2 regions of the Tianweitania sp. genome follow, and region 2 is predicted to be linked to the other one. Evidence: predicted binding sites of a transcription regulator. Region 2 holds the regulator's gene; the other holds the start of a gene.
The links. Region 2 encodes HrcA, which represses chaperone genes, less so after heat shock. Its sites were predicted from a motif close to GTTAGCACTCNCNNNNNGNGAGTGCTAAC; they were not measured.
Positions count from the first base shown of each region.

Region 1: the regulator HrcA is predicted to act here: its motif matches at 7,985-8,013, upstream of groES (co-chaperone GroES).

Region 1 covers NZ_DAMBUH010000066.1:1,767-18,445, forward strand. The annotation lists gene hisS (histidine--tRNA ligase) at 1-1,320, shown strand, start outside; gene RTX98_RS14255 (ATP phosphoribosyltransferase regulatory subunit) at 1,317-2,417, shown strand; gene hisG (ATP phosphoribosyltransferase) at 2,414-3,109, shown strand; gene RTX98_RS14265 (DoxX family protein) at 3,505-3,879, opposite strand; gene fumC (class II fumarate hydratase) at 4,014-5,405, opposite strand; gene RTX98_RS14275 (CsbD family protein) at 5,586-5,771, opposite strand; gene groL (chaperonin GroEL) at 5,937-7,583, opposite strand; gene groES (co-chaperone GroES) at 7,643-7,936, opposite strand; gene RTX98_RS14290 (pilus assembly protein) at 8,202-10,115, opposite strand; gene RTX98_RS14295 (TIGR01459 family HAD-type hydrolase) at 10,287-11,147, shown strand; gene RTX98_RS14300 (bifunctional riboflavin kinase/FAD synthetase) at 11,150-12,133, shown strand; gene RTX98_RS14305 (MipA/OmpV family protein) at 12,208-13,035, shown strand; gene RTX98_RS14310 (HdeD family acid-resistance protein) at 13,032-13,631, opposite strand; gene ileS (isoleucine--tRNA ligase) at 13,945-16,679, shown strand, end outside.
Region 2 covers NZ_DAMBUH010000016.1:42,517-54,091, reverse strand. The annotation lists gene hemW (radical SAM family heme chaperone HemW) at 1-1,106, opposite strand, end outside; gene RTX98_RS06195 (non-canonical purine NTP pyrophosphatase) at 1,103-1,777, opposite strand; gene RTX98_RS06190 (VOC family protein) at 1,777-2,190, opposite strand; gene rph (ribonuclease PH) at 2,201-2,917, opposite strand; gene hrcA (heat-inducible transcriptional repressor HrcA) at 3,109-4,179, shown strand; gene grpE (nucleotide exchange factor GrpE) at 4,279-4,890, shown strand; gene RTX98_RS06170 (trimeric intracellular cation channel family protein) at 4,967-5,599, shown strand; gene RTX98_RS06165 (adenosine kinase) at 5,601-6,593, opposite strand; gene RTX98_RS06160 (sulfate transporter family protein) at 6,737-7,450, shown strand; gene nth (endonuclease III) at 7,447-8,271, opposite strand; gene RTX98_RS06150 (DUF2244 domain-containing protein) at 8,293-8,778, shown strand; gene RTX98_RS06145 (proline racemase family protein) at 8,779-9,783, opposite strand; gene RTX98_RS06140 (type 1 glutamine amidotransferase domain-containing protein) at 9,944-10,507, opposite strand; gene dut (dUTP diphosphatase) at 10,633-11,100, opposite strand; partial or broken gene RTX98_RS06130 (GTP-binding protein) at 11,200-11,575, shown strand, end outside.

The DNA of each region.
Region 1 (16,679 bases), on a different contig from region 2:
CCGCTGATTGAATATACGGACGCGCTCGGCAAGTTCCTGCCGGATCTCGACCGCCCCAACGAAGGCGTTTTCTCCTTTCAGGACGATGACGAGCAGTGGCTGTCGCTGCGCTACGATCTGACCGCGCCGCTAGCCCGCTATGTCGCCGAGAACTTCGAGCGCCTGCCCAAGCCCTTCCGTTCCTATCGAGCCGGCTGGGTGTTCCGCAATGAGAAGCCGGGCCCCGGCCGCTTCCGCCAGTTCATGCAGTTCGACGCCGATACGGTCGGCACGCCGGGCGTCGCGGCTGATGCCGAAATGACCATGATGATGGCCGATGTCATGGAAGCGCTCGGCATCAAGCGCGGCGACTACGTCATCCGCGTCAACAACCGCAAGGTGCTGGACGGCGTGCTGGAAGCGATCGGTCTCGGCGGCGAGGACAATGCCGGCCGCCGTTTGACCGTGCTGCGCGCCATCGACAAGCTCGACAAGTTCGGGCCGGAAGGCGTGAAGCTGCTGCTCGGCAAGGGCCGTTGGGACGGCGGTGTTGAAGGCGAGGGCGATTTTACCAAGGGCGCCGAACTGGATGATGCGGCGATCGCCAAGGTGCTCGCTTATGTTGAAACCGGCGAGATCGAGGACAATCAGGGCGTTCTCGAACTGCGCGAGATCGAAGAGCTCGTCCGCGCCGCTGGCTACGGCGAAGACCGCATCAAGATCGACCCCTCTGTCGTCCGCGGCCTCGAATACTACACCGGTCCCGTCTACGAGGCCGAGCTTCTCGCCGAAATCCCGAACGAAGACGGCAAGATAGTGCGTTTCGGCTCGGTTGGCGGTGGTGGTCGCTATGATGGTCTCGTCTCGCGCTTCCGCGGCGAACCGGTGCCGGCCACCGGATTCTCCATTGGCGTTTCGCGCCTGATGACGGCGCTGAAGAACCTCGGCAAGCTAGATACGGCCGATGTGATGGCGCCCGTCGTCGTGCTGGTCATGGACCGCGATACGGAAAGCCTCGGCCGCTACCAGAAGATGGTGGGCGAGCTGCGCCAGGCTGGCATCCGCGCCGAAATGTATCTCGGCGGCGCTGGCATGAAGGCGCAGATGAAATATGCCGATCGTCGCGGCGCACCCTGCGTGGTGATCCAGGGCGGCGACGAGCGTGCGAACGGTGAAGTACAGATCAAGGACTTGATCGAAGGCGCGCGGCTATCGGCGGAGATCACCGACAATGAAGCCTGGCGCGAAGGCCGCCCGGCGCAGGTATCGGTGCCGGAGGCCGATTTGGTTGCGAAGATCCAGGGCATCCTCGCCGCACAGGCGCAAGAGCGGCAGGCGTGACACTCGCTGAAACCATCCTGGCGCGCTTTGCGGCGGAAGGTATCGCACTTGCCGAAGTGCCGATCCTGCAGCCGGCCGATCCGTTCCTGGACATGGCCGGCGAGGACCTGCGCCGGCGTATCTTTCTGACGCAGAGCGAAACCGGCGAAAGCCTGTGCTTGCGGCCCGAATTTACTATTCCCGTGTGCCGCGACCACATCGCGCGCCAAGCCGGAACGCCGCGCCGCTATGCCTATCTCGGCGAGGTTTTCCGCCAGCACAGGGCGGGGGGAACTCAGTTTCTGCAGGCTGGCATCGAGGATCTCGGCGAAACGGACACGTCAACCGCCGACGCCCGCTCCGTCGCCGATGCGTGCCGGTTGCTCAACGAGGCGCTGCCGGGTGCCGCGCTGACGGTGACACTCGGCGATCAGGCGATCTTCGAGGCCGTGCTGGCAGCGCTCGGTCTGCCGCGTGGCTGGCAAATGCGCCTGGCCCGCGCCTTCGGTGCTGCCGATATGCTGGAGGCAGCGCTTGCCGACCTCGCCAATCCCCCGAAGAAGCGCAATTTGGGCCAGCCGATTTCGCGCCTCGTCGCCGCTCGTGATCGCGCTGCTGTCGCCGGCTATCTCGAAAAGCAGATGGAGCTCGCTGGCATTTCGCCCTCAGCCGGGCGTACGCCGGATGACATTGCGCGCCGCCTGATCGAGAAAGCGGAACTCGGCGCCGTGCGGATCGCCGACGATGCCTTCGAAGCGCTGAAGCGCTTTCTAGCGATCCGCGAACCTCTGGCCCAAGCTGGCGAAACGCTGCGGCGCTTTGCCGACGACTGCGACCTCTTCCTGGATGCCGCTCTGGAACAGTTCAAGCAGCGCGCCGACGCCTTGGCTGCACAGCAATTGCAAGGCACGAGCTTCACCTATGACGCCGCCTTCGGTCGTCCGCTGGATTATTACACCGGCCTCGTTTTCGAGATCAGCGCGCCGGGCGATCCCCGGCCTCTGGTGGGCGGCGGCCGCTATGATCGCCTTTTGACCATGCTGGGTGCGGAACACGCCATTCCGGGCGTCGGCTTTTCCATCTGGCTCGACCGCATCGAAGGAGCGCGCAAGCCATGACGCTGACGCTTGCTCTCCCCTCGAAAGGCCGCCTCAAGGAACAGGCCATCGCCCGCTTTGCCGAAGCCGGCCTCCATGTGCAACTGCCAACCGACCCGCGCTCCTACCGCGGCCGCATCGACGGCGCGCTGTCGCTCGACGTGCTGTTCCTCTCCGCTTCCGAAATCGCTCAGGAGCTAGGGCAGGGTGCTGTCGATCTTGGCGTGACCGGCGAAGATCTCGTGCGCGAAAACCTCGCGAACTGGGATGCGCATGTGTCCATCGAAGCGCGGCTCGGCTTTGGCACAGCAGACGTGGTCGTCGCCGTGCCTGATGTCTGGATGGATGTCGAAACCATGGCCGACCTCGATGATGTCGCCGCCGACTTCCGCCAGCGCCACGGCCGCCGCCTGCGCATCGCCACCAAATACTGGCGCCTGACGCAGCAGTTCTTCTCGTTGAAGCACGGCATCCAGGTCTACCGCATCGTGGAAAGCCTCGGCGCCACGGAAGGCGCCCCGGCGGCCGGCTTGGCCGATGTCATCGTCGACATCACCTCCAGCGGCTCGACATTGACGGCCAATCATCTGCGCGTCCTGAGCGACGGCGTGATCCTGCGCTCGCAAGCATGTTTGGTTGCATCCAAGCGCGAGCGCACAGCCCAAGATGCAGGCGCTTTGTCTCAACTGAGCGCACTGTTCGCGGTGTCTTGATAGGTTAGTTGTCAGACACGATCGTAGAGCATATATTTCTGGAGTGGAGACCGGGCGCTAACCCGATCTCCGTTGCTTTAGAAGATCAGTCGGACCCGGACATCGAGTAGCCAGCTCGTCCGGGTCTTTCTGATTCTAAGGCTGACGTTCAGTGGTATGAACCACATGGCGTCACCTCCAGTTCGAGAACAAAGCCGTTGCCTCGGCCGGGGTGGCTCATCCTCCCCGGTGCGCTGCTGGCATCAGCGCGTTCTGCTTTTGTCTCGACATCATCCTTGTAGCATCAACCGGCTGTCTTCATGCAAGCCCAGTCCGAGCCAGGCACAAAAAAGCCCGGCGCGATGGCCGGGCTTGGTCGTCATAAAAAAGCTTAGACTATGCAGGGAAGCGGCCGTTTAACGACGCGCATCCACCGAGATCGGACCGGCGCCGTAGCCAGCGAGCACGAAGAAGCCGCCGGCGATCGCAAGGTTCTTCTGGAAATTGATCAGCTGCATCATGTCGGACCAGTTCATATGCGCGACAAAGGCGGTGGCGATGGTGAAGATGGCCAAGGCAAAGGCAGCTTCGCGCGTGCGGAAGCCGATCAGGATGGCCAGACCGCCAAGCAGTTCAAGCAGGCCGACAAGCACGGCCACGACCATCGGAGCAGGAATGCCCATGCCGCCGAAATAGCCGGCGGTGCCGCCGAGCGCGGTCAGCTTGCTGAAGCCGGAAAGAATGAAGATGATCGACAGCAGGATGCGGCCGATAAGCACTACGATGGACATGAAAGCCTCGCTGGGAAAGAACTGCACCCTATTTGGAGCAAATCCTCTCCCAGCGGGAGACAGCAAACGCGCGACGCATTGTTCAACGAGAGAGAACGTGCGTCGCGAAGGTGTTCACAGTAGAGGCGGCTGGATCAGCCCGGCTGCGTCATCGCTTCCGGTTTCACCAGAGCATCATACTCTTCATCGGTGACTTCGCCGCTGCCCACGGCTTCTTCGCGCAACGTCGTGCCGTTCTTATGCGCGGTCTTGGCGATCTTGGCAGCCGCATCATAGCCGATCTTCGGCGCAAGCGCGGTAACCAGCATCAGCGAGCGTTGCATCAAGTCGTCGATGCGGCGCTCATCGGCCTCGATGCCGTCAACGCAGTTGTCCGCAAACGAGCGCATGGCATCCGCCAGGATGCGGATCGACTGCAACACGTTCAGCGCAATCACGGGCTTGAAGACGTTGAGCTCGAAATGGCCTTGGCTGGCGGCGAAGGCAACGGCTGTCTGGTTGCCCATCACCTGCGCGGCAACCATCGTCAGGGCTTCGGCCTGGGTGGGATTGACCTTGCCCGGCATGATCGAGGAGCCCGGCTCGTTTTCCGGCAGCTTCAACTCGCCGAGGCCCGAGCGGGGACCGGAGCCCAGGAAGCGGATGTCGTTGCCGATCTTGAACAGGTCGGCGGCCAGCGCCGTCAGCGAGCCATGCAGGTCGGTCAGCGCGCCATGCGAGGCCAGCGCTTCGAACTTGTTGGCAGCAGTTCGGAAGGGCAGGGAGGTGATGGTCGAAACGCGCTCGGCAAACGCCGTATCAAAACCGACCGGTGCGTTGAGGCCCGTGCCGACCGCCGTGCCGCCCTGCGCCAGCGCATACACGTCTTCCAGGCTGTCTGCGATGCGCTTCTCTCCGAGCTCAAGCGCCACGAGATAGCCGGAAAACTCCTGGCCAAGCGTCAGCGGCGTCGCATCCTGTGTGTGCGTACGGCCGATCTTGACGATCTTGTCGAAGGCATCGACCTTCTTCTCGATCGCGGTTTGCAGATGCTCAAGAGCCGGTAGGAGGCGTTCATGCACTTCCAGCACGGCGGCGATGTGCATGGCCGTCGGGAAGGTGTCGTTCGACGACTGGCTCATATTGACGTGGTCGTTAGGGTGAACAGGCTTCTTGGAGCCCATCGTACCACCCAGGATCTCGATGGCGCGGTTCGAGATCACCTCATTGGCATTCATGTTCGACTGCGTGCCCGAACCGGTCTGCCAGACCACTAGCGGAAAATGATCGTCGAGAGCGCCCGAAATGACCTCGTCGGCCGCTGAAACGATGGTGCTGCCGATGTCCTTGTCGAGCTTGCCGAGATCCATGTTCACTTCAGCTGCCGCACGCTTCACCATGCCGAGTGCATGAACCAGCGGAAGCGGCATGCGCTCGCCGCCGATCTTGAAGTTCTCCAGGGAGCGCTGGGTTTGCGCACCCCAATACTTGTCGGATGGGACGTCGATGGGCCCGAATGTATCACTTTCACGGCGGATGTCGGCCATGGTCTGATCTCCTGTTCGCGCGTGTGGCTAGCACAACAAGGTGCGCGCTGCCATCAGCTGCTTGTGGTCCAAATCGATTGAGTGAAGAAGAAGCTGTGAACGCAGACAGATCAGGCACGTCAGCAACGAAAAAAGCCGGCCACTGAGGTGACCGGCTTTCTTTAGTCGATGAAGGTAAGCTTACTTGTCCAGCTTGTCGGCGAGATCGCTCTTGGCGTCGCCGTAGCCCTTCTGGACCTTGCCTTCAGCCTTGTCCAACTTGCCTTCGGCCTGGAGGTCGGCGTTGTTCGTGGCGCCACCGACGGCGTCCTTCACGGCGCCCTTGACCTGCTTGCCGAGACCTGCTGCCTGATCGCTATTAGCCATGATAACTCTCCTTGTTGCGGATCGATGAGATAGAAACGCAACCTCTCGTAAAACGTTCCGAGATTCATCCGGGCTGATGCCAAGGCAAAAAGAAAGGGCGGCATCGCTGCCGCCCCTTCGGGTAGTCGGTAAGGCTGGATCCCCAGGACAAGCCCGAGAACAGGCTTAGAAGTCCATACCGCCCATGCCGCCCATGCCGCCGCCGCCTGGCATTGCAGGCATGCCGGAGTCCTTCTTCGGAGCTTCCGCGATCATGGCTTCCGTCGTGATCAGCAGACCGGCAACCGAAGCTGCATCCTGAAGAGCCGTACGAACGACCTTGACCGGATCGACGATGCCGAGCTGGATCAGATCGCCATACTCGTCGGTTGCAGCGTTGTAGCCGAAGGTCGGCGTGTTGTCGTCCATGATGCGGCCGGCAACGATCGATGCTTCAGCACCGGCGTTGGAAGCGATCTGGCGAACCGGAGCCTGAAGAGCGCGACGCACGATGGCGATGCCGGCAGCCTGGTCGGAGTTGATGCCTTCCGAGGTGATCGACTTCGTTGCGCGCAGCAGCGCGGTGCCGCCGCCAGGAACGATGCCTTCTTCAACCGCAGCGCGGGTTGCGTTCAGGGCGTCGTCGACGCGGTCCTTCTTTTCCTTGACTTCGACTTCCGTCGCACCGCCGACGCGGATAACGGCAACGCCGCCTGCGAGCTTGGCGAGACGCTCCTGGAGCTTCTCCTTGTCGTAGTCCGACGTGGTTTCTTCGATCTGCTGCTTGATCTGGGCAACGCGGCCCTGGATCTCCGGCTTCTGACCGGCGCCGTCGACGATCGTGGTGTTTTCCTTGGTGATCGACACCTTCTTGGCGCGGCCGAGCATGTTGAGGCCAACATTCTCAAGCTTGATGCCCAGATCTTCGGAAATCACCTGGCCACCGGTCAGGATCGCGATGTCTTCCAGCATGGCCTTGCGGCGATCGCCGAAGCCCGGAGCCTTGACGGCAGCGATCTTCAAACCGCCACGCAGCTTGTTGACGACGAGCGTGGCCAAAGCCTCACCCTCAACGTCTTCCGAAATGATGACCAGCGGCTTCGACGACTGAACAACAGCCTCGAGAACCGGCAGCATCGCCTGCAGGTTGGAGAGCTTCTTCTCGTGCAGAAGAATGTAAGCGTCTTCCAGCTCGGCAACCATCTTGTCCGGGTTGGTGACGAAGTATGGGCTGAGATAGCCGCGGTCGAACTGCATGCCTTCGACGACTTCGAGTTCGGTCTCTGCGGTCTTGGCTTCCTCGACGGTGATGACACCCTCGTTGCCGACCTTCTGCATCGCTTCCGCGATCATCTGGCCGATTTCCTTCTCACCGTTAGCCGAGATGGTGCCGACCTGGGCCACTTCTTCCGAAGTGTTGATCTTCTTGGCAACCTTGCCGAGTTCAGCCACGACTTCCGAAACAGCGAGGTCGATGCCGCGCTTCAGGTCCATCGGGTTCATGCCGGCGGCAACAGCCTTGGCGCCTTCCTGAACGATCGCCTGGGCGAGAACGGTCGCGGTGGTCGTGCCGTCACCAGCCTTGTCGTTGGTCTTCGAGGCCACTTCGCGCACCATCTGGGCGCCCATGTTCTCGAACTTGTCTTCCAGCTCGATCTCCTTGGCGACGGTGACGCCGTCCTTGGTGATGCGCGGGGCGCCGAACGACTTGTCAATCACGACGTTGCGGCCTTTGGGACCGAGCGTGACCTTGACGGCGTTCGCGAGAATATCGACGCCGCGCAGCATACGCTCGCGGGCATCACGGGAGAATTTTACGTCTTTTGCAGCCATGTGCTTGCTCCTGGGCCTTGGGCCCGAATGTCAGGTTGCGATTGAGCGAAAAAGGCTGATCAGCCGATGATGCCCATGATGTCGGATTCCTTCATGATCAGAAGGTCTTCGCCATTGAGCTTCACTTCGGTGCCGGACCACTTGCCGAACAGGACGCGGTCGCCTGCCTTGACGTCGAGGGCAACGACCTTGCCGCTCTCATCGCGCGCGCCGGAACCAACGGCGATCACTTCGCCTTCCTGCGGCTTTTCCTTGGCGGTGTCCGGGATGATGATCCCGCCGGCGGACTTTTCCTCGGACTCGACCCGACGAACGACCACGCGGTCATGAAGCGGGCGGAAATTGCTGGCCATATCCAATACTTCCTCGGTTGGATGATGTCGGTAGGTTCGTATGAACCGGTTAGCACTCAATGAGGGAGAGTGCTAACGCGACGCCGAGATAAGTGAAGGAAGATTTCGTGTCAAGGTCGGCTATGGCTGCGGGGCTAGGGAAAGTACTCACCGCCGGCCGCGAAAGGCCGCGCTCCTTAGCTGGGTGTTCTTACGCGGATGCGCAAGGCGAATGACACGCCTGGCGCAGGTTCGTTCAAATTTTAGTTAATGGTGGGGCATGAGATCAGCTGACAATACGCAGGTTGGAGAGCTCGTCCGCAATGCTTTTGAAATCATCAGCCAAGGTGGCGCCCGTTGAGTTCCAAAACAGTTTGGCCGCTTTGCCCGAGCTATCTTTGCGGAAGCGGGAATCGGATGCGCAAGCAGAGAGCGCTTCAATCTGGGCTTTTTCGCCAGTATCTTTCAAATTCAAATCAAGGGCGACCGTCATCACCACAACGCCCGCAGCCTTAGCATTGCTGCATAGGGCACTGAATTGCTGGTTCATCGCCTTGGCATAGTTGTCATTGGTGTGAGTGGACTTCGAAACCGAAGTGTTCATGAATATGCGTGGCGTTGTCGTGGTGTTGTACCCTAGACCTGCATAACCCAAGCTAGAATACGTGGATTTCAATCCCGCATTATCATTGTTCCTAAGTGAACTCGGTGTGTAGTAGGTATTTTCACCGTCGGTGAGAACGATGACGACTTTATCGTTACCGCGTTCGGTTTCGGAACGGCCCCCGATGAAAGGTGCCTGAGAGGAAAGAACCCGCCAGCCCCAAGCCATTCCTTCCGGCACGTTCGTCGCACCGAGTGAAATCATTCCGTTGATCGCGGATTTAACCCGTGTCACGCCGGTAGAATTGCTAATATCTGTCAGGGGCAAGATGGCCGTGGTGGTACAACTGGCGTTGGGGCCTTCATGGGCTTCCGGCATCGAGGCTGTCTGGGGTGCAATGGCGAAATACTTCGGCATGTTCTTCTGGCGCTTAAGCTGTGTTGCAGTGCCGCTATCTGTCGATTGCGAGCTGTCATCCCACCAGTTGTTGTTCGAACCGAACGTGGCAACGAACCATTGTCCTCGGCTGTTCTGCTGCTCGGTCCAAATGTTGCCGACTTCGTCAGGGCCGAACATAGGAACGAACATTGTTGCCGGGGTGCTCTTTGAAGCGACGGCATCGGTCACGTTATACGGGTACGGGCGGCTTTCCACGCATCCTTCCCAGCTGATCGGATTAGCGTAGGTATAGGTGGGCTTGTTGTTAACGGTCTTCGAGGACGCGATCCGCTGCATGGTGTCGTAGAGCGTAAAACGCGTTAGAACCTTGTCTTTGAGAACTCCCCAATCTTTCCCGCGAGCCCACTTCATACCGTTGAGGTCTTCGACATACTGGTTGGGGGATGTCTTCGAAGTGCCGAACGACGACCAGTCAAAATTCTCGTGATGGACGGGAGAAACACCGGTTGTATCCATCCATGCTTCGACGCGATTGGCAGGCCCAACATTGACGGACGCTGAGAACGGCACCAGTCCAATCTGAACCGGCTTGTCCACCTGCTTCATCTTTGCGCTTTCAGCTGCCATCGTATCAACCAGCTGTTTCGCAGCATCTTTGAGCACCACCATGCGCTTCTTTCCGGAGCCGCTGCCGATGTAGTCCATCGACCCCGAATTATCGAGCACCAGCGCCACTTCGATCGTGTTCTTCAGCTTGACCTCAGTCGCAGCTGCAAACGACAACGCGCTTGCCTGCTTGCCCATCAGCGATTGGAACGTTCCGAAGAACACGGGATCGTAGCTCAGGCTAGCCGACATCTTGAGCGTCCCGGTTTTGACGTTTTCTTTCGGCAGAATAACTGTCAGCTTCGCCCGGTCGGGATTGATGTTGCCTAAATTGGCATTGAAGAATTTGCCCGCATAATCCCTCACGTCAGTGTCCGAAGCGCCTTCGAGAATGCGCTGGGCCGTCGCGATACCGGCCGCGTCCAGCGCGTTCAGCGTCATTTGCCGCTCCCGGCTCATTTCGCTGTAGTCCACGGCTAGTGCCACGGCGCCGAACAGCGGGACGGCGGCGATGATGGTCATCAGCGCGTAGTTGCCGCGCGTGTCCTGCAGGAAGTCACTGATCAGGGAGGAAAAGGATTGTCGCGTCATGGGCGCGTCATGGCACGACAGCTCCTAAGATGCTGTTCGGCCGATCGTTTCATTTTTAAGCGTCTCGCGAAGGGTAGGTCGATTGCCTCGTGCCACGCGAACAGGGTGACAGGTGCGCAGCCTTGGGCTAAGCGAACGGCGCGCCTTTTATCCATGCTTGCAGGACAGTCCATGACATCAGCGCCGAAGATGATCGCCTCGCTCGATCAGGTCTCGGACGGCTACGCCGCCATTTTGTGTGATGTGTGGGGTGTGCTGCACAACGGCGTCGACAGCTTCAAGGAGGCAAGCGAGGCGCTGACGGCCGCCCGCGCTCGGGGCCTGGCTGTGGTGCTCATCACCAATGCGCCGCGCCCTTATGCCGATGTGGAAGCGCAGATCCGCGGGCTTGGCGTGCCTGCCGAAGCCTATGACCGCATCGTCACATCAGGCGATGTCACGCGCGAGCTGATCCGCAACGGCCCGCGCCGCATCTACCATATCGGCACCGAACGCGAGTTGACCCTCTACGAAGGGCTCGATGTCGAGCTGGTTGAAGAATTCGAGGCGTCCGGCATCTGCTGCACCGGCCTGTTCGACGACCGATCGGAAACGCCGGAAGACTACGCCGAACAGCTGCGCCGTCTGCGGTCGCGCGATCTGCCGATGATCTGCGCCAATCCCGACATTGTGGTCGAGCGCGGCCATGAGCTGGCGTGGTGCGCCGGCGCTCTTGCACGCGATTACGGCTTGCTTGGCGGCCGCACGCTGATCGCCGGCAAGCCGCATCGTCCGATCTATCAGGCAGCCTTCGCCGCCGCGTCCGAGGTGCTCGGACGTGAGATCGGCGCGTCCGATTGCCTTGCGATCGGCGATGGCATGCTGACCGATGTGAAGGGCGCGGTCGATAATGGCGTGGATGTGCTCTACGTCTCGGCCGGCATCCACGCCCGCGAATACGGACCGTCCCATGCGCCGGATGTCGCCATGCTCGGCAGCTTCCTTGCCAAGCACAGCGCCGATCCCGTCGGCGTCATCCCGATGCTGCGATAGAAATGACCATCCTCCGCATTGCTTCACCGTCCGAACTGCCGGCGCATTTGCGCGGCGGCGTGGTTGCCATCGGCAATTTTGACGGTGTGCATCGCGGCCATTGCAGCGTGCTCGAGCGCGCCCTGGAGATCGCGCGTGAATCCGGCGTTCCGGCGCTGGTTCTCACCTTCGAGCCGCATCCGCGCTCCGTTTTTCGCCCCGACAGTCCGGTCTTCCGGCTGACGCCTGCGCCGCTTCGCGCCCGCCTTCTAGACGCGCTCGGCTTCGATGCCGTGATCGAGCAGCCGTTCAACCGCGGCTTTGCATCGACCTCGGCGGAGGACTTCGTTCATTCCATCCTGCGGGATGCCTTGGACATCCGCCACGTCGTCACCGGTGTCGACTTTCATTTTGGCAAGGAGCGCCGTGGCGGCCCGGCCTTCCTGATGGCGGAAGGGGAGCGGCTCGGCTTCGGGGTCACGCTGGTGGATGCGTTCCGTGATGAAAACGCCGAAGTGATTTCCTCCAGCCGCATCCGCTCGCTCTTAAGCGCGGGCGATGTGGCGCAAGCGGCCGGCCTGCTGGGCTATCGCTTCACGGTTGAAGCGGAGGTCGGCCACGGCAAGAAGCTCGGGCGCACGCTCGGCTATCCCACGGCCAATATGCGGCTGCCGCCCGAAACCGATCTCGCGCTCGGTATCTATGCCGTGCGTTACCGCCGGCCCGACGGCAGCCTGCATGACGGCGTTGCCAGCTTCGGCCGCCGCCCGACGGTGGACGCGGATGGTGCGCCGCTGCTCGAAACCTTCCTGTTCGATTTCAGCGGCAATCTCTACGGCGAAGTCTCTTCCGTCTCGTTTTTCGGCTTCCTGCGCGGTGAAGAAAAGTTCGACGATCTTGACGCTCTGGTGATCCAGATGAAGCAGGATGAGGCGGAAGCGAGGGCGTTGCTTTCGCGCATCACTCCGCTGAGTGATTTGGATCGCGCCTTGTCATTCGGCTCCTGATTAGGCAGATCGAAACCATAGCCGCCTCAATCCTCGACCATGAGGCCTCAATGGCAGGCGGCAAGGAGTAGGTCATGCGTTACGGTTTGATGGGTTCGACGGCTGCAATTCTGTTGGCGGTCACCGCCTATGCGCAGGCTGCCGATCAGCTGGAAGCCCCGGTTGAAACCTCCACCAGCTTCTTCGGCGGCGAATGGAGCCTGACCATCGGCGCGGCCGCTCTGGCCATTCCGGAATTCGAGGGTTCGAAGGACTATCGCTTCTTTGCGCAGCCGCTGGTTTCCTTTGGCCGCAAGGGCACCGAGCAGCGCTTCACCTCGCGCAACGACAACATTTCGATTGCCATCATCGACACCGGCAACTTCCGCGCTGGTCCGACCGGCAAGCTGGTGTTCGGCCGCGACAGCGATGATTATGACGATATCGAGGGCCTGAGCGATGTCGATTTCGGCGTCGAAGTCGGTGGCTTCGCCGAGTTCTACCCGACCGAGTGGATCCGCTTCCGCGGCGAAGTGCGCCAGGCGATCGGCGCACATGAAGGTCTGGTTGCTGACGGCGCGATCGACGCCTTCGCCTATCTGACGCCGGCACTGCGCATCTCGGGTGGCCCGCGCATCACCTATGGCAACGAGAAGTATTTTGATGCCTATTATGGCGTCGACTTCTCTGAAGCTGCCGTCAGCGGCCTGTCGCCCTATTCGCCGGATGAGGGCGTCGCGTCCTACGGCGTCGGCGGCGCGCTGACCTGGAAGACCACCGACCGGATCGAAACCAGCCTGTTCGGCGAGTATCGCCGTTTGGCCGGCCCGGCTGAAGATTCCAGCATCGTGCAGGAACGCGGCGACAAGAACCAGTTCACGGTCGGCGTTTCGGCAACCTACCGCTTCGACTTCGCACTCTAAGCGGAGGGAACACCGCGTTTCAGGGCGAGCCCGAGAGCAATCGTGGCCCAGCCCTGGAACACGAGGTCGATCGCCAGGAACATGCCGAGCACCCACAGGCTGTTCACGGGCCAGCCGAGTGCGATCACAAGACCCGCGAGCAGGGTGACCAGGCCGGAAAGCACCATCCAGCCCCAGTTGTGGGCTGGTCGCGACTGAAAGCCGACGCCGATCCGCGCCACCCCGCTCGCAACAAGGGCGGCCGCGAGGAACAGGGTGAGGAAGGCCGAGGCCATGAGCGGATTGATCAGCGCCGCAAAGCCGGCCAGCGCATAGAGCACTCCGCCCAGCACCCACCAGAAGAAGCTCGACCAGCTTTTCACCGAAAACGCCTGTGCGATCTGGATCGCAGCGGCAATCAGCATGAGCAAGCCAACCGTATAAACGGACGCGACGGTCGCGACCAGCGTGTTCAAGAAGGCCATGGTGCCCAGCAGGATCAGCGCAACGCCCAGAGCCACAAACCAGCCCCAGCGGTGACGCAGCTCAGCCACGGACAAGCGCGTGCGTGGGTCGAGACCAGAGCGCGTTGTGTTCGGCGTGAAGGTGGTCGGCATAAGCAACATCCCCGGTAAAGCCGCTCAATCCATCGCTGGTGGATTGGTTCCGATCGCGCTAGCCGGGCGATGCCGCTGCATCTGCTCAAACTTCCCGCTTTATTCCGGCCGCAGCCTTGGCTAAGAACGCGCTCATGCCAGCGCATCTGCCCCTGATCGCTCCTGCGATACGAATTATTGGCCCGGCCTTCCGGGCGGCCTGAGGCCACCGGAAGCTCCGGGATATCTGCGCGGCCTCGTTCGCGCTCTTTCTGTTAGCCTGATCCTTCGACGCCGGCCTTTCAGTGCCCGCCCTTCAGATGGCCTTCTTCTTATGTCCGACACGCCTGAAACCCTCGATTACTCCAAGACCCTTTATCTGCCGCAGACGGATTTCCCGATGCGCGCCGGCCTGCCGGACAAGGAGCCGCAGATCGTGGCGCGCTGGCAGGAAATGGACCTCTACGCCAAGCTCCGCGAAAGTGGCGCCGGCCGGCCAAAATATGTCCTGCATGACGGCCCGCCCTATGCCAACGGCAACATCCATATCGGCCATGCGCTCAACAAGATCCTGAAGGACGTCATCACGCGCTCCTTCCAGATGCGCGGTTTTGACTCCAACTACGTTCCAGGCTGGGACTGCCACGGCCTGCCGATCGAGTGGAAGATCGAGGAACAGTATCGCGCCAAAGGTCTCGACAAGGATCAGGTCGATATCAACGAGTTCCGCAAGGAGTGCCGCGAATTTGCCGCCGGATGGATCGGGGTGCAGGGTGCCGAGTTCCAGCGCCTGGGTGTGATCGGCGACTTCAAGAACCCCTACACCACCATGAACTTCCACGCCGAAGCGCGCATCGCCGGCGAGCTGCTGAAGTTCGCGATGTCCGACCAGCTTTACCGCGGTTCAAAGCCGGTGATGTGGTCAGTGGTGGAGCGCACGGCGCTGGCGGAAGCCGAGGTCGAGTATCACGACTACGAGTCGGACACGATCTGGGTGAAGTTCCCAGTGCGATCCGTCGCCAACAGCGCATCGGCGAATGCGTTGGCTGCCACCGGCGTGGGCGAGGGGACCGATCTCGACGGCGCGAGCGTGGTTATCTGGACGACGACGCCGTGGACGATTCCCGGCAACCGCGCGGTCGCCTATTCCGACCGCGTTGAATACGGCCTGTATGAAGTCGCATCCGTCGAGAACGATTTCGGCCCCCGTACTGGCGAGAAGCTGATCTTCGCCAAAAAGCTGGCCGAAGATGCCGCGACCAAGGCAAAGCTTGCACTGACTTTCATCCGCGATGTTCCAGCCTCGGAACTGACTGCGATTGAACTTGCACATCCGCTGAAAGGCTTGTCTTCAACCTCCCCCTTGAGGGGAGGTCGAACCCCACCCCTTACCCCTCCCCTCAAGGGGGAGGAGGGCGGAAGCGTCGAGCCTTACTCCTTTACCGTCCCGCTTCTTCTCGGCGACCACGTCACCGACGACGCTGGCACCGGCTTTGTGCACACCGCGCCCAGCCACGGCCGCGAGGATTTTGACGCCTGGATGGATGCAGCCCCATCGCTGCGCGCCCGTGGCATCGACACCACCATCCCCTTCACCGTCGATGACGCCGGCTACTTCACCAAGGACGCGCCTGGCTTCGGGCCGGATCGCGAGGGCGGTCCCGCGCGCGTCATCGATGACAACGGCAAGAAGGGCGACGCCAACAAGGTCGTCATCGAGGCCCTGATCGCTGCCAACGCGCTGTTTGCGCGCGGCCGTCTCAAGCACTCCTATCCGCATTCCTGGCGCTCTAAGAAGCCGGTGATCTTCCGCAACACGCCGCAATGGTTCGTCCATATGGACAAGGAACTGAACGGCTACGGTCTCACGTCTTCAACCTCCCCCTTGAGGGGAGGTCGAACCGAAGGTTCGGGTGGGGGGCATGACACGCTCGGCGCTTCATTACCCGCACCCCTAACCCCTGCCCTCAAGGGGGAGGGGAATCTTGCTGGTACGCCCGACACCCTCCGTTCCCGCGCACTCGCCGCCATCGACGCCACCCGTTTCGTCCCCGAACAGGGCCAGACGCGTTTGCGCGCCATGATCGCCGATCGTCCCGACTGGGTTCTGTCGCGCCAGCGCGCCTGGGGCGTGCCGATCTGCGTTTTCGCCGACGAGGATGGCAATGTGCTGAAGGATGAAGGCGTCAATGCCCGCATCCTCGAAGCCTTCGAGGCAGAGGGCGCCGATGCCTGGTTCGCGGAAGGTGCCCGCGAGCGCTTCCTCGGCTCCCGCGCCAATGAGCCGTGGACGATGGTCCGCGACATCCTGGATGTCTGGTTCGACTCTGGCTCGACGCACACTTTCACGCTGGAAGACCGTCCCGACCTAAAATGGCCGGCCGATGTCTATCTCGAGGGCTCGGACCAGCATCGCGGCTGGTTCCATTCCTCGCTGCTGGAAAGCTGCGCCACCCGGGGTCGCGCGCCATACAGCGCCGTTGTCACCCATGGCTTCACCATGGACGAGGACGGCCGCAAGATGTCGAAGTCGCTCGGCAACACAGTCGTTCCGCAGGATGTCATGAAGCAGTCCGGCGCCGATATCCTGCGCCTGTGGGTCATGACCACCGACTATTGGGAAGACCAGCGGCTCGGCAAGAACGTGCTGCAAACCAACATCGACGCTTACCGCAAGCTGCGCAACACCATCCGCTGGATGCTGGGCACGCTCGCCCATGACGAAGGCGAAGACGTCGAATTAGCCGACATGCCGGAACTGGAGCGGCTCATGCTGCACCGCTTGTCGGAACTCGATGAGCTGGTCCGCAAGGGCTATGACGAGTTCGAGTTCAAGCGGATCACTCGCGCGCTGATCGACTTCATGGTGGTGGAGCTGTCGGCCTTCTATTTCGACATCCGCAAGGATGCCCTCTATTGCGACGCGCCGTCGAGCACCCGCCGCAAGGCCTCGCTTGTTGTCGTGCGCCATCTCTTCAACTGCGCCGTGAAATGGTTGGCGCCCATGCTGCCCTTCACCACGGAAGAAGCCTGGCGTGACCGCAACCCGGATGCCATCTCGGTGCATCT
Region 2 (11,575 bases):
GCGCGCAAACGGCTGTTGCCGATCGATTCCACCAGACCTTGCCCCTGCAGGAAGCTGAGGCGCTCCGGCTCGAAGCCACGACCGGCCAGTGCCTCATAGCGATGCACTTCGATACCTTCGCGCAGGCGCAGCCCCATCAGCAGGAGCTCGTCGGCTTCTTCCCAGGGCGTGAGTTGCTCGCCTGACGTGACGCCTGTGCCGTTCTGCTCGACGGCGGCCAGCCAGTTCTCAGGATGGCGCTCGGCAATGGTGACGATCCGCTGCCGGCCTTCCACGAAGCGGCCATGGGCACCCGGCCCGATCCCGACATATTCGCCGTAGCGCCAATAGGTCAGGTTATGCCGGCTTTCCGCGCCGGGAACGGCATGGTTCGAGACCTCATAGGCCGGAAGACCCGCTTGCGCCGTGACCGCCTGCGTCAGTTCATAGAGATCGGCCGCGTGATCAGGATCGGGAATGGCGAACTTCTTGGCGCGATGCAGCGCATAGAAGGGCGTGCCTTCTTCGATGGTCAGCTGATAAAGCGACAGATGGTCGGCGGCATAGCCGATCGCCTCGCGCAACTCCGTTTCCCAGGCATCCAGCGTCTGGTTGGGCCGGGCATAGATCAGGTCGAAAGACAGGCGCGGAAAAATTTCGCGCGCCAGTTCGATGGCGCCGAGCGCGTCAGTGACATTGTGCATGCGGCCGAGGAAGCGCAGATCGGTGTTGTTCAGCGCCTGAACGCCGAGCGACACGCGGTTGACGCCAGCCGCGCGGTAGCCCCGGAAGCGTTCAGCTTCAACGGAGGTCGGGTTGGCTTCCAGTGTGATCTCGATGCCATCCGGCACCGTCCAGTTGGCGGCAACCGCATCAAGGACGGCACCCACCGTTTCCGGCTTCATCAGCGAGGGCGTACCGCCGCCTAAGAAGATCGAGGTGACTTCGCGCGGGCCGGTACGCTGGCGCATGCCGGCCATTTCGCGCTTAAAAGCATCGGCGAAGCGCTCCTGGTCCACCGGCTGGTGGCGCACATGGCTGTTGAAGTCGCAATACGGGCATTTGGCCGCGCAAAAGGGCCAATGAAGGTAAACGCCGAACCCCGGCGAGCCGTCGTCGCGCTTCACTCAGCCGAGACCACTGGAACAACGCCCAGCCGGGCGTGGGCGAATTTCTGGAAAGCGCGGGCGCGGTGCGACAAGGCATCGGCCTGCCCCGGTTTCCAGCCATGCTTTTGTTCGGCCGTCATTTCGCCGAAGCTTACGTCGAAGCCATCTGGCACGAACACAGGATCATAGCCGAAGCCGGTGTCGCCACGCGGCGGCCAGATCAGCTTTCCTTCGGCTTCGCCGCGATAATATTCCGCTTCGCCATCGGGAAAAGCCAGGCAGATCACGGCCACGAACCGTCCCGTCCGCTTGGCAGGATCGCTGGCGCCAACCGCCTGCAGCCGATCCTCGACCTTGCGCATGGCAAGGCTGAAGTCGCGCGTTCCATCCTCGGTTTCCGCCCAGTTGGCGGTGTAAACGCCGGGCTCGCCACCCAGCGCATCGACGCACAGGCCGGAATCATCCGACATCGCCGGCAGACCGGTAGCCTTGGCGGCAGCGAGTGCCTTGATCAGGGCGTTCTGCTCGAAGGTCGTGCCGGTTTCATCGGGCTCGGGCAGGCCATACTCGGCCGCCGACTTCGCTTCGACGCCAAAGGGCGCGATGAGATCAGCAAATTCACGCAGCTTGCCCGCATTGTGGCTGGCCACCACGATGCGGTTGCCGATCGGGCGCAAGGTGTCGGCCATCAGGTAACTCCCCAAATCTTAGGGTTTGCGAATTCCAGCGAGTTGCCCGCCGGATCGCGGAGATAAATCGAGCGTCCGCCTGTCAACCACTCGACCTCGCTTTCTATAGCGATGCCAGCTCGGCGCAGCCGCTCTTTCCAAGCGTCGATCTCAGCTTCCGAAGCGCGGAAGCAGAGATGCCCCGGCCCCCTCGCGCCATGCGGCGGTATGGGGAAGGGGGCCTCGGGTGCCGGCGGTTCGATCGTGGCATCCGGGTTGAAAAGCAACAGCACCCCCTCCCCGCAGCGCAGAAAGACGTGGCGACCTTCCACCTTGCGGATCAACGGCAGCCCGAGCACATCCGTATAGAATGCTTCCGCCGAGTCGAGATCATCGACGTAGAGAGCAGATTCCAGGATGGCGACGGGCTGCATCGGGTTTGCCTTAGCCGATCGCCATCTGCTGCAGGCTGACAAGGCGGGCGATGCCGGTCTTGGCAAGGCCCATCAGCGTCGAAAACTCTTCTTCCGAGAAGGGCGCGCCTTCGGCCGTGCCCTGGATCTCGACGATGCCGCCCTTGCCGGTCATCACGAAATTCGCGTCGGTCTGGGCGGCCGAATCTTCGAGGTAATCGAGGTCGATCACCGGCTGGCCCTCATAGATGCCGCAGGAGATCGCCGCGACATGATCCTTCAGCACCTTGTTGACGCTGATCATCTTGCGCGCTTCCATCCAGGACAGGCACTGATGCAGCGCCACGAAGCCGCCGGTGATTGCCGCCGTGCGCGTGCCGCCATCGGCCTGGATGACGTCGCAATCGACAGTGATCTGCACTTCGCCGAGGGCTGCCATATCAACAACGGAGCGCAGCGAACGGCCGATCAGGCGCTGGATTTCCTGGGTGCGGCCGCCCTGCTTGCCGGCGGCTGCTTCACGGCGCATGCGATCACCCGTGGCGCGCGGCAGCATGCCGTATTCCGCCGTGACCCAGCCCTTGCCGGTGTTGCGCATCCAGCCGGGCACGCGCTCCTCAAGGCTTGCCGTGCACAGCACATGCGTGTCGCCGAACTTGACGAGGCAGGAGCCTTCCGCATGCTTGGACACGCCACGCTCAAAGGAGATGGCGCGCATTTCATCGGGCTGGCGCTTGGAAGGTCGCATGCAAAGGTCCGGTCATGACTGGAGAACTGAGTTGCCGGCTTGTAACGGTGCCAGCGCCTCCTTGCAAAGAAAAAGGCGGCCTTCGCCGCTTTCCCTGGGAGTTGCAGCGATCATCGCGGTTGTGCCGTTGCCGCTTCGCCATATATTTCGTGGATCATGATCCCGACCATCCACAGCGCAGCTTTTAAGCGATGACCTTTCCGCTGACCGATCCGGCATTGGCCGCGCTCGATGCGCGCTCGCGCGACATCTTCCGGCTGATCGTCGATGCTTACATGCGCGACGGCGAGCCGCTGGGGTCGCGCAACCTGTCACGCATGCTGCCGGTGAACCTGTCGGCCGCCACCGTGCGCAACGTGATGAGCGATCTCGAACATCTCGGCCTGATCTATTCGCCGCATACATCCGCCGGCCGTTTGCCCACACAGCGCGGCCTCCGCTTCTTCGTCGACGCCTTCATGGAGCTGGGCGATCTCGGCGAAGACGAACGCCGCGTGATCGATGCGCAGGTGAAGGCATCGGGTGCGGGTTCCAGCGTGGAAACCATGCTGACCGAAGCCAGCCAGATGCTGTCCGGCATGTCGCGTGGGGCCGGTCTGGTGGTGGCGGCGAAAAGCGAAATCGCGCTGAAGCATGTCGAATTCATCCAGCTGGAGCCGACCAAGGCGCTGGCGATCCTCGTGTCGCAGGGGGGTGAGGTGGAAAACCGCATTCTCGATCTGCCGGCGGGCATCGCGCCATCGCAGTTGCAGGAAGCCTCCAACTTCCTCAACGCCCATATTCGCGGACGTACGATTTCCGAAGCGCGCTCCGACATTGCACGTCTCGTGGAAGAAACCCGCGGTGCACTGGACGCCCTTTCGCAAGATCTGGTGACGCGCGGTCTGGCGGTGTGGGCAGGTTCGGAAGGTGGCTTGCCCGCCCGGCTGATCGTGCGCGGTCGTGCCAACCTGCTCGACAACCTCAACGCGGCGGCCGACATCGAATTGTTGAAGCACCTGTTCGAGGATCTGGAAGCGCAGGAAGGTCTGGTGCAACTGCTCGACCTTGCCGACGAGGGGTCCGGCGTGCGCATCTTCATCGGCTCGGAAAACAAGCTGTTTTCTTTGTCCGGCTCCTCGCTTGTGGTGGCACCCTATCGCGACAAGGATTCGCGCGTGATCGGCGCACTCGGCGTAATAGGACCGACGAGGCTGAACTATGCCCGCATCGTGCCGATGGTGGATTACACCGCGCAACTGATTAGCCGCATGCTGCGCTAAGAAACCCGCGACCATCACATGCACTTGATTTTAGCGGCCCGGCACTCGATATCGGACGCAAATCACAACTCGCAAATATTACGAACGACGGGATGAGCCATGACTGACGAGGCAAACCAGAATCGCGAACCGGAAGAGGCCGAAGTCCCCGCTGATGATGCGCCTGAATTTGCTGCCGACACCGAAGCTTTCCTGCGCCTTGCTGCGGAAAACGAAGAGCTAAAAGATCGCTCGCTGCGCATCGCTGCCGAAATGGAAAATCTGCGCCGCCGCACCGCGCGGGACGTGGCGGATGGGCGGACTTATGCCGTCACCAACTTCGCTCGCGACATGCTGGCCGTATCCGACAATCTGCGCCGCGCGCTGGACGCCATTCCCGCCGATGCGCTGGAAAGCGGTGATGCCGGCTTCAAGGCGCTGGCCGAGGGCGTCGAGATGACCGAGCGCGCCATGCTTTCGACGCTTGAGCGCCATGGCGTGAAGAAGCTCGAGCCACAGGGCGAGAAGTTCGACCCGAACTTCCACCAGGCGATGTTCGAAGTGCCGAACCCGGACGTGCCGAACAACACGGTCGTGCAGGTCGTGCAGAGCGGCTATGTGATCGGCGACCGCGTGCTGCGCCCGGCCATGGTGGGCGTTGCGAAGGGTGGTCCCAAGGAAATGCCGGCCGAGCCTGCCGCCGCAGCGCCGCAGGCCGACACGCAAGCCTAAAGCCGCTTCCTCATTAAACCCGACGCGCTATTCCTAGGCGTCGGGTCGCCGCCTGATCGTTCGGGGGAACGGTTTCATGGATCTCATCCAGGTGCTGGATTATGCCGGCGTGGCTGTTTTCGCCGCGACCGGCGCTTTGGCTGCGTCGCGCAAGGAACTCGACCTCATCGGCTTCCTGTTTCTCGCCGCCCTGACCGGCGTGGGCGGCGGCACGGTGCGCGATGTGATCCTCGGGCTTCCCGTGTTCTGGATCGTTCAGCCGCTTTACATGATCATCTGCGCGGGCGTTGCGCTGCTGACCTACTTCACCGCCCATCTCGTGGAATCCCGCTACAAGCTCCTTTTGTGGCTCGATGCGCTGGGGTTAAGCGCTTATTGCGTGCTTGGCGCCTTCAAAGGCCTGGCCAGCACCGGCTCGACCACCGTGGCCATCATCATGGGCATGCTGACAGCGGCCTTCGGCGGCATCATGCGTGACACGCTGGCGGGCGAGCCGTCCGTGCTGCTGCGGCCTGAAATCTATGTTTCGGCGGCCATGGCGGGGGCGGTTGTTTATACGCTTGTCGCAACACTCGGCCTGCCGCCAACGGCCGCTGCCCTGCTTGGCATGGCGACCGCCTTCCTGATCCGCGCCGGCGCGATCCGGTTCGGCTGGACCATTCCGACCTATCGCTCACGGCCGGGACGACGGCCCGAAGACATCCAATAGCTTAAAGCAATCCGGCGTCGCGCGCGGCGTCACGGAGCTTCTTGTGCGGGCGCGGCCCGATCTGCTGGATCACCAGCCCGGCCGCCAGCGAGCCGAAGTTGCCACAGGTGGCGAGATCACGGCCGGCCGTGTAGCCGAACAGGAAACCGGCGGCATACAAATCGCCCGCACCCGTCGTATCCACCAACTCGGTGATCTCGATCGCCTTCACGGCAACCGTTTCCGCGCCACGCACGATCACCGAACCCTGCTCGGAGCGTGTCACGGCGGCCAGCTTGCAGTCAGCGCGCACGGCCTCCAGGGCGGCGTCGAAGGACGCGGTCTGGTAAAGCGACTTCAGTTCGCTTTCATTGGCAAACACGATGTCGACCGTGCCGGACCGCATCAGGTCGAGGAACTCGTCGCGGTAGCGATCGACGCAGAACGGGTCGGACAGCGTCATCGCGACCTCGTTGCCGGCGGCATGCGACAGCCTCGCGGTTTCGCGGATCGCATCCTTGGCCAGCGGCGGGTCCCAGAGATAGCCTTCGAAATAAGTGACTTTGGCGCCTTCCGCCTTCTCAGGCTCCACGTCCTCCGGTCCAAACTCGACGCAGGCGCCGAGATAGGTGTTCATCGAGCGCTCGCCATCCTCCGTCACAAAGATCATGGAGCGCGCCGTCGGCGTTTCGCCACTCAGCGGCTTGGTGTCGAAGGCGACGCCTTGGGCGCGGATATCATAGGTGAAGATCTGGCCGAGATGATCGTCCCGCACCTTGCCGAAATAGGCCGAGCACGCGCCGAAGCTGGCGATACCGGCCGCCGTGTTGCCGGCACTGCCGCCTGAGGCTTCGATAGCCGGTCCCATGCGGCTGTAAAGCAGTTCGGCGCGATCCGCATCGATCAGGTTCATCGCACCCTTGATGATGCCGTTCTCGATCAGGAAATCGTCTTCGCAGCGGGCAATGATGTCGACAATGGCGTTGCCGATGCAAAGAACGTCATACTGGGTCATGAAAACTGAGGGTCCGGTCGATCGAAAAACAGAAGACCGGAGCGATCCTCAGGTCCGGTTCCGTTTAACGCGGGTGATGCGCATTGCCTAGCTTGGCCGCGCATCTTATCTCCGGGCAACTTGGATCAGGAGCTTCCACCATCATGATCATCGACAGCGCGCGCGCAGCCGCCGGTCATCTGTTCAGCGCCCCGTTTCGCGCCGTGCTGTTCAAGTCGCTGGGCTTGAGCATCCTCGTGCTGATGGGCCTGTGGTTCGGCCTGACACGGTTGTTCGACTGGATGGCCCTGCCGCTGCTCGAAGGCCTTTTCACCGGCGCGCCTGCCTGGGGCGAATGGGTTGGCTTCTTCACCGCAATCCTGGCCGGCCTTGCCGTTGCCGCCGGGCTGGCGTTGCTGATTGCGCCGGTCACGGCCCTGATCGCCGGCCTCTTCATCGACGACGTCGCGGAACGCGTCGAACAGATCGACTTTCCCCAGGACGCACCCGGACGCGCCATGCCGATCGTTCAGGGCGCGTGGTTGTCGATCAAGTTCTTCGGCGTGGTGATCCTCGGCAACCTGCTGGCTCTAGCGCTGCTGCTCATACCCGGCGTCAACATCGTCGCCTTCTTTGTGGTGAACGCCTATCTGCTCAGCCGCGAATTCTTCGAGTTCGCCGCCATGCGCTTCCGGCCCGAGGCGGAAGCCAAGGCGCTGCGCCGCAAACATGCCGCGACCGTGTTTACCGCCGGGCTGGTGATCGCCGGCTTTCTGGCCGTGCCGCTGCTCAACCTGCTGACGCCACTGTTCGCCGCCGCGATGATGGTGCATCTGCACAAGCGAATTTCGGCCCGCGAACGGCTGTCCTCACGCTAGCGGTTTGCGGCGACCTCGGCTTCTATCGCGTCGAGCGTTTCGATCGGCACCAAAGGTGCGGGAATGTCCGTTGTTTTCTCTTCGGCCTTGCAGAGGTCGGCGATCACACAGGCCGGACATTCCGGCTTGCGCGCCTTGCAGACATAGCGGCCATGCAGGATCAGCCAGTGATGGGCATGGCGCAAATAGTGTTCTGGAATGACTCGGACGAGCTTGTCCTCCACCTCTTCCGGCGTCTTGCCCGGCGCAAACTTTAGACGGTTGCCGAGCCGGAACAGATGCGTGTCCACGGCCATGGTCAACTGGCCAAAGGCGGAGTTCAGCACGACATTGGCGGTCTTGCGCCCGACGCCGGGCAGCGCGACCAGCGCCTCGCGTGTATCCGGTACCTCGCCACTGTAGTCGCGGATCAGGGCTTCCGACAGCAGCGCGACGTTCTTGGCTTTGGCCCGCCAGAGGCCGATCGTGCGGATGTATTCGGCAATCTTGGCTTCGCCCAGCGCCCCCATCTTGGCCGGCGTATCGGCAACCGCAAACAACGCGCGTGTCGCCTTGTTGACGCCGGCATCGGTCGCCTGCGCCGACAAAACCACGGCGACCAGCAGGGTGAACGCGTTGACGTGCTCCAGCTCACCCTTGGGCTCCGGCCGCTGCACGGCAAAGCGGCGGAAGATCTCCTCGATCTCAGCTTGCGAATAAGGTGACTTCCAGCGTGGCTTGGCGCGTTGTCCGCTTTTGGGCGCAACCTTGGCCACGGGTTTGGCGGTCAACTTTTTTGGCGCAGGCGTGTTGCCGGCAATTTCAGGCTTGGGCTTTGTCATCGGCTCTCTATAATCCCCGCAATGGCCGAGACCAACGCTGCCGACACGCCAATCTTCCGCGCCTTGTTGACGCCGCATCGGTCGTTGGGGCCGCGCGGTTTTCGCGTGCTGATGGGCATCATGGTCGCGGGAAGCCTGATCTGTGGTCTGTTCTGTATTGCGATCGGCGCGTGGCCGATCTTCGGCTTCTTCGGCCTCGATGTCCTCATCCTCTACATCGCCTTCAAGCTGAACTACCGCTCAGGCCGTGCGCGCGAAGAAGTCTCGGTGTCGCGCACTTCGCTGGATATCCGGCAGGTCGCGCCATCCGGCCAAGCGCGCGAACACCACTTCAACCCGTTCTGGGCGCGCTTTGCCGTGTCGCGGCATGAGGAGATCGGCATCACACGCATGGACGTGGAGGCGCAAGGGCAGCAGGTGCAGATCGGCTCTTTCCTCAATCCCGACGATCGCGAAAGCTTCGCCAGAGCCTTCGGGCGCGCGCTGGCAACGGCAAAGGCCGGCTGATCAGCGCAACAGGAAACCCGCCGCCAGGGGATCATCGGCTTCCACGCTGAAACGCGCGGTGCCCGAATAAAAGGCGCGCCCCGATACCCGCGCCACCACCGCATCGAACTTGCCGAGTTGCTCGCGTCTCACGACCGCGCCGGTGAAGTCCGCACCCGTTATGCTGCGGAAGGTCCGCACTTCATCCTGCGCCAAGCGCTTCTTGGCATGCATGGCGGCAAGCCGAGCCGTAACGCCCGACCCCGTCGGCGAGCGATCGACCTGGGCATCGGCAAAGACGCAGACATTGGTGGACGGCCGTGTCGATCCATCACCGCCATCCGTCAGGATCGAACCGTACAGGAAAGCGAGGTCGGCATGATCGGGATGCGACAGCGGCACTGCGATCTTGGCGGTTTCCGTCAGCGCCGTTGCGGCATCCACGAAGTCGCGGATGCGCGAACGGCCGAAATCCAGATCGAACTGGCCTGCGTCAACAAGCGCGTAAAAGGCGCCGCCATAAGCGATGTCGCAGGTGATCGATCCATAGCCCGGCACCTCGACCGTCTGGTCTGCGGCAAACAAAAAAGCTGGGACACTTTCGAAAGAAACCGCGCCCGCCTTGCCATCCGCCACGTCGACATGCGCGACCACCATGCCGCACGGACATTCGATGTTCACGGTGGTGACCGGCTCGATAAAATCCACCAGTCCTTGATCCACGGCGTAGCGGCCGAGCGCGATCACGGCGTGGCCGCACATGGTGGAATAGCCTTCATTGTGCATGAACAGCACGGCGAGATCGGCGCCGGGCAGATTCGGCTCAACCAGAAGCGCGCCATACATGTCGAAATGACCGCGCGGCTCGAACATCAGCATGCGCCGATAGTGATCGAGCTGATCGCGCACATAGGCGCGTTTTTCGAGGATCGTGCCGGACGGGATCGGCGGATAGCCTGATGTGATGATCCGAACCGGCTCGCCGCCGGTATGCATGTCGACGACGTCGATGGCGTTGAAAGGCATTGTCATGCCTCAGACTGAGGCCGATGTCCGGCGATCGTCAAGAGGGCGTTCATCCACGAAAAAGGCCGGCGCCTTTTGGACGCCGGCCTTGAATTCGAAAGCGGCGCGGCTGCTCTTGCAAGCGCCGGCGCCGCTTCCGTCAGCTGCGGAACCTGATCCGCTACTCCGCAGCCGACCTCTGCGCCACGCCGCCTTCTACAGCCTCGATGATGGTCGAGACGAAGGATTCCAGATCGTCCGGCTTGCGCGCGGTGATCAGGTTTCCGTCCTGAACCGTCATCTTGTCTTCCCAGTTGGCGCCGGCATTGATCATGTCGGTCTTGATCGACTTGTAGGACGTCGCGCGCTTCCCCTTCACCAAACCGGCTTCGATCAACAGCCATGGCGCATGGCAGATCGCCGCGAGTGGCTTGCCGGTTCCATAGAAGCTCTTGATGAAGTCGACGGCAGACTTTTCAGCGCGCAACGTGTCTGGATTGATCTGCCCGCCCGGCAGAACAAGGGCGTCATATTGATCGGGAGTGATCTCGCTCAGGGTCTTGTCGACGGAGACCTTGTTGCCCCAGTCCTTCTCGTCCCAGCCCTTGATCTCGCCTTTCTCCAGCGAGACCACGTCAACGGTTGCGCCAGCATCCCGCAGCTTCTTAAGCGGCACTTCCAGTTCCGACTGTTCAAAGCCGTCGGTGGCGAGAATGGCGATGCGTGCCTGTTTGATCGAAGGCATAACAAATCTCCTGCTGGTCGGCACGAATAATCGGGCATTCACCCGCTTCCGTGCTCAGGTTTTGCTCCCTCAACGCACCGGAAAAAGATTCGTTCACCGCATTCTGCAGGAGGATGCTTACCTTGTTAGGCGCCCGTGGAGCCGAAGCCGCCCGTGCCGCGTGCGGTCGTGCCCGTCGCCTCGCGAAGTTCGAACCGCGCCTGCACAACGGGCGCGACAACCATCTGCGCGATGCGCATGCCGCGCGTGATGGTGAAATCATCCTGGCCAAGATTGATCAGCAGCACCTGGATTTCGCCGCGATAATCGCTGTCGATCGTGCCGGGCGTGTTGAGGCAGGTAATGCCATGCTTGAGCGCCAGCCCCGAACGTGGCCGGATCTGCCCCTCGAAACCGTCTGGCAGCTCCATGATGAAACCGGTCGGGATCAAGGATCGACGTCCGGGCGTCAGGATGATGCGGGCATCGGCATGAACCGCCGCACGCAAATCCATGCCGGCAGCACCCGCCGTCTCGTAAGCAGGGATCTTGAGGTCTTCGCCATGGCTTAGGCGAATGAGGCCGATGGTGGGGATGGCGGAAAGTGTTGTCATAAGGCTGCGCCATAGCCCATCCCGTGCAAGCCGCCAAGCCAGGGTCGACTTTCCCTCGCGTGATCGCTATATGCGCGCAACCGAACGGATTCCCTTGTCATGCCAGAACCCATCCAGGAGGCGGTTGCCCGCCGCCGCACTTTCGCGATTATTGCGCATCCCGACGCCGGCAAAACCACGCTCACCGAAAAGCTTCTGCTGTTCGGCGGCGCCATTCAGCTTGCCGGTGAGGTAAAGGCCAAGAAGGATCGTATCCAGACGCGGTCCGACTGGATGAAGATCGAGCGCGAGCGCGGCATCTCGGTGGTCACCTCGGTGATGACCTTCGAATATGGCGACAATGTCTACAATCTGCTCGACACGCCCGGTCACGAAGATTTCGCCGACGATACCTATCGCACGCTGTCTGCGGTCGACTCGGCCGTGATGGTGATCGACGCCGCCAAGGGCATCGAGCCGCGTACGCTGAAACTGT